Regions from separate parts of the Brevibacillus sp. YAE8 genome, predicted to be linked through region 2. Evidence: riboswitches for the same ligand, from Rfam matches in the RefSeq annotation. Region 2 holds a riboswitch; the other holds the start of a gene.
The links. Region 2 has a riboswitch for FMN ahead of AC27IT_RS26380 (ECF transporter S component). Riboswitches for the same ligand answer to the same signal wherever they lie in the genome.

Region 1: linked by a shared signal. The riboswitch ahead of ribD (bifunctional diaminohydroxyphosphoribosylaminopyrimidine deaminase/5-amino-6-(5-phosphoribosylamino)uracil reductase RibD) and the one ahead of AC27IT_RS26380 (ECF transporter S component) in region 2 are both predicted to bind FMN.

Annotation. Positions count from the first base shown of each region.
Region 1 is NZ_BAAIYG010000011.1:91,633-94,091, forward strand. It holds gene AC27IT_RS15300 (HAD family hydrolase) at 128-778, shown strand; FMN riboswitch at 865-1,010, shown strand; FMN riboswitch at 1,116-1,267, shown strand; gene ribD (bifunctional diaminohydroxyphosphoribosylaminopyrimidine deaminase/5-amino-6-(5-phosphoribosylamino)uracil reductase RibD) at 1,401-2,459, shown strand, end outside.
Region 2 is NZ_BAAIYG010000044.1:12,114-14,572, reverse strand. It holds gene AC27IT_RS26385 (ABC transporter permease) at 1-602, shown strand, start outside; FMN riboswitch at 961-1,117, shown strand; gene AC27IT_RS26380 (ECF transporter S component) at 1,373-1,981, shown strand; gene proS (proline--tRNA ligase) at 2,300-2,459, shown strand, end outside.

The sequences.
Region 1 (2,459 bases), on a different contig from region 2:
CCATATGGAAAAAGTCTTGTTTCCAGCATTCGGAAATCGGGGGAGCAGCTTGTTTGCTATACTGAAAAAAGCGGCTTGCGAGCGCAAGAGATGGGAACGGACCGAAGACGAGGGGGCTGGAAAGGAAATGAACAGACGCTTTGCAACAGGCATCATTTTTGACATGGACAATACGCTGCTGCACTCGAAGATCAATTTTGCGGAAATGAAGCGGGCAATTTTTCAGTTGTGGACGGAGCATGGTCTGATAGAGCCGACCTTCGACTGGCACAGCCATACCGCCTCGCAACTAATCGAGCTTGGCCGAAAGTCGGGCAGGCTGACCAGCCAGCTCGAACAGGAGATGTGGGGAGCCGTCACGGCAATCGAAAAGGCGGGAATGCACGAGGCTGTTCTCGAGAACCATGCCCAGGAAGTACTCGCGCAGCTCATGGAGCGGCATCATTTGTTCATTTTGACCAACAACGCCTACGCTGCCGCAGAGGAAGCGCTGCACCAAACCGGTATTGCGGGCTGCTTCGAGAAGATTGTGGCGCGCGAGCAGATGACGACCTTGAAGCCGCACCCGTCCGGGATTCATTACATTCGCAGGCAGTATCCCGATATGCCTGCTTCGGCCTGGACGATGGTCGGGGATTCCTGGATTGACGGAAAAGCCGCGCAGGACGGGGAGGTGGCGTTTATCGCCTACCAGGGACATGCGCAAGACATGGAGCGCCATGACGTGGCACCGCAAGCGTACATTGCGGATTTGCGCGAGCTGCTGACTATGTTGTAACAAAGCTTGCAGGCAGGAGAAAAACACTTCTGCCTAAAAAAATGACAGCGAACGTGAAAAATGTGCTATACTTTGCCTAACTGAATACCAGCCTTCAGGGTAGGGTGAAATTCCCGACCGGCGGTAATGACGAACGCACGTCTGAGCCCGCGACTCGCTATCGCAGTTGGATAGCGACTGACTTGGTGCAAATCCAAGGCCGACGGTAAAGTCCGGATGGGAGAAGGTATTGGCATAACCTCGGAGCTGTTTTTTCAAAAACAGGCATTTGCGAGGTTTCTTTCCCTACGCCCTGAGCATGTTCTCACGGGCGTTTTTTGTTCCGCAACTTCATAGCGAAAATCTTCAGGGCAAGGTGAAATTCCTGACCGGCGGTAATGGCGATGGCGAACCATCGTCTGAGCCCGCGACTCGTGGACCGTGACGGTTTGCGACTGATCTGGTGCAACTCCAGAGCCGACGGTAAAGTCCGGATGGAAGAAGAGCTGACTGCGCTTTTTGGCATCGTTATTTTTGCAAAAAACGAATGCGAGAAGGCTTCTTTCCCTGTGCCCTGAAACGCTTGAGGTTTCGAGGGCTTTTTGTTTTGGCTGGAATCCAGGCAGGAAAAAGGAGGTTTTACATGGAGCAGGACAAGCGGTTCATGGCATTGGCGCTGGAGCTGGCGCGCTCGGCCCACGGCCAGACCAGCCCCAATCCACTGGTCGGTGCAGTCCTGGTGAACAACGGAGCAGTTGCAGGCATGGGCGCGCATTTGCGTGCCGGGGAGCCGCATGCGGAGGTGCATGCGCTGCGCATGGCAGGGGAAAAGGCGGCTGGCGCTACTTTGTACGTGACGCTGGAGCCGTGCAGCCACTTCGGAAAAACGCCCCCTTGCGCCGATGCGGTAGTGGCGGCGGGGATTCGCCGGGCTGTGATTGCGACGCTGGACCCGAATCCGCTCGTGGCTGGAAAAGGCGTGGAGAAGCTGCGCGCCGCAGGAGTGGAAGTGCTCGTCGGGGTAGGCGAAGCGGAAGCGAAAAGGCTCAACGAGGTGTTTTTCCACTACATCACGACGAAGCGCCCGTTTGTGACGGTGAAAACGGCGAGCACGCTGGACGGCAAAATCGCTTCGGTCACAGGACACAGCCGCTGGATCACGGGCGAACGGGCGCGCGCGGAGGTGCACGAACTGCGGAGACAGCACGATGCGATTTTGGTCGGGGTAGGAACCGTTTTGGCGGACGATCCGCTTTTGACGGCCAGACAAGGGGAGCAGTTGTATGGGCGGCAGCCTGTGCGGATCGTCCTGGACAGCGAGCTTCGCACGCCACTTGCAGCGCGCGTGATCGAAAATGCGGATGCGCCGACCTGGATTTTCACGACAGAGGCGGCTCCGCCAGAAAAGCGTGCGGCATTGGCGGCAAAAGGCGTCAGGCTGTTTGTGGCAAGCGGACAAATTTCGGTGGAAAACGTACTGGATACGCTGGGCGAGTGCGGGATTACTTCGCTGCTGGTTGAAGGCGGGCAGGCAGTGAACGGGGCGTTTTTACAGGCGCGCGCGATTCAGAAGATCGTCAGCTACGTGTCGTTGAAGCTGATCGGCGGAAGCGGCGCGCCCACGCCATTTGGCGGACCGGGCTTCGCCACGATGGATCAGACTGTCCGGCTTGCGGATGCAACTGTCGAGCTGCTGGATGAG
Region 2 (2,459 bases):
TTTTCATTTACGGGTTCTTTTTGGTGCCGTATGCGCTGTTCTCGATGTTTTTCGGCTTTTGGGACTTCAACGAGCGCTACATCATCCGGGGCGAAATGGATCGCATCCTGACCAGGCCGATTCACAATCTGGCGCAGGTTTGTCTGGAATCCATCGCGCCGGACCGCATTTTCGGCATCATCACGGGCCTGATTATTATGGGCTATGCGGCGATCCAGCTCGACCTGTCGTTTTACTGGTACGACCCGCTGATCTTCATCGGGCTGGTCGTGAGCGGCGCTCTCATCTACGGCGGCGTGTACACAGCGATTGCGGCGGTCAGCTTTTTCTCCGATTCACGGACGGGAATCGCCCCGATGATCTACAACATTCAGCAGTACGGCCGCTATCCGGTGGATGTGTACAACAAAGCTATCCGCTTCGTGCTGACCTATGTACTGCCGTTTGCCTTCGTCGGCGTCTATCCGGCTGCCTACTTTTTGCGCAAAGAAGTCTGGTACACCTACGCGGCGTTTACTCCGCTCGTGGCTGTCGTTTTCTTTGGCCTCGGCCTGTTTGTCTGGAACTGGGGAGTCAGCAAATATCGGGGAGCGGGTTCGTAGCAGTCGCGGCCTGATTCGATGCTGGAGGGGCCGAATGTATATTTTTATTTGCGGCTCGTTATGGTAACATTAGAGGTAACAAGCGAAAAAAAGACCGTCCGGCGGCAACCGGAGCGGTCTGTGCAATGGAAGCTTCCCTCAAGGGGTTCGGCTCAAAATTTCTGGAAGAATAGACCGCTGGAGTTGGGACTCAAGGGCGGTCTATTTCTTTTTGGTCAAGGTAACTACCAACCCGATCAAAGCGACCAGGAGCATATCCTATTAAATTCATCGGAAAACAATAAAAAATTGTCGATTTAGCCGTTTCCTCTATTGTCAAATCAAAAAAGCGCAGTATAATATGCAATAGACAACTACACAATTCCTTCGGGGCAGGGTGCAATTCCCGACCGGCGGTGAGCGTGCCACGAGCACGTTAAGCCCGCGAGCCTCCCTAGCTTGTTAGCAAGCGACGGAGTGCAGGATCTGGTGAGATTCCAGAGCCGACAGTACAGTCTGGATGGGAGAAGGATGACGACAGTACGTTTTCTGCACGTGCTTGTTTGCCTGTGCAAACGGGAAAAGCTGCAAAAGGGGCATGCAAAATCAGCACCTTTTGTTTCGCGAACCTGTTTCCTGCACATGCTTTGTCATACGCCTGTAATCTGCCCTGAGAATCTTTCTCAGGGTATTTTTGCGTTTCCGCAGGCAAAGCGTATGAGTAGCAACACGTGTGGCACGACCACTGTTGCCATTCCTCAAAGAAGGAGAACAAAGAGGAGATGGTACACATGAAAGAAACAGCCTTGCATTCTTCGCGCAGAGCAACCCAGCGGATCGTGACGATTCCGATGCTGGCCGCCGTTGCCTTTATCCTGCAATTTTTGGAGGTTCCCGTTCCGCTGATGCCGAGCTTTCTGAAGCTTGATTTCAGCACGCTGCCAGCGTTGATCGGCGGGCTTATGTACGGTCCGGTGGCCGGAATCATCATCGAAGTTTTGAAAAATACATTGCACTTTCTGTTTAAAAATGCAGACGGACTGGTGATCGGCGAGATTGCCAATGTGATTGCCGGCGCCAGCTTCATTTTGCCGGCTATCCTGCTGCAACGCAGCGGCCAGGGCAAAAAAGGTTTTCTGACAGGGCTTGCGCTCGGAACATTGCTGATGACGGTCGTCATGGCTGTCGCCAACGCATACGTCCTGCTCCCGGCTTACGCTGTGCTCTACCATATGCCGATGGCAGAGCTGCTTGCGATGTTCAATGCGACGAGCGTCTGGTCCCTCGTCTTGGTCGGCATTGTGCCGTTCAACATTTTCAAAGGCGTCGTGCTCGCCTTGGTCGCCTATCCTGTTTACGCCAAGCTGGGCGCTCGCCTGGCCCTGCGTACCACAAATTGACATCGGCCTTTCGACTTGCTAAGATATGTTCTTAAACGAACCGTTTTTGTGAAAAAGGCTATGAAAGGACCCGCAGCTATTTCCCTTGTTCCAGAGAGTCGGCCCTAGTCTGGAAGGCTGATACGAGGCATACCTGCACCCCATCCTGAAGCCGCCAGCGACGAGCTGGTCCGGTCGCCCCGCCGTTATCGGGTTGGAAAAGAGGACTGTGGCACAAGCCATGGTCAATCAGGGTGGTACCGCGGAAGTCAATCCTCCGTCCCTTTTGGGATGGGGGATTTTTTGCATTTCATGCGAAGAAAAAAGGAGCGTAGAAGGATGAAAGAGGACAAAGCGTTTGTAAAAGAAATTACACCGCAGTCGGAAGATTTTTCGCGCTGGTACATTGATGCGATCAAAAAGGCGGACCTGATGGACTACACCCCGGTGCGCGGCTGCATCGTCTTCAAGCCCGACGGCTTCGAGCTGTGGGAGCGGA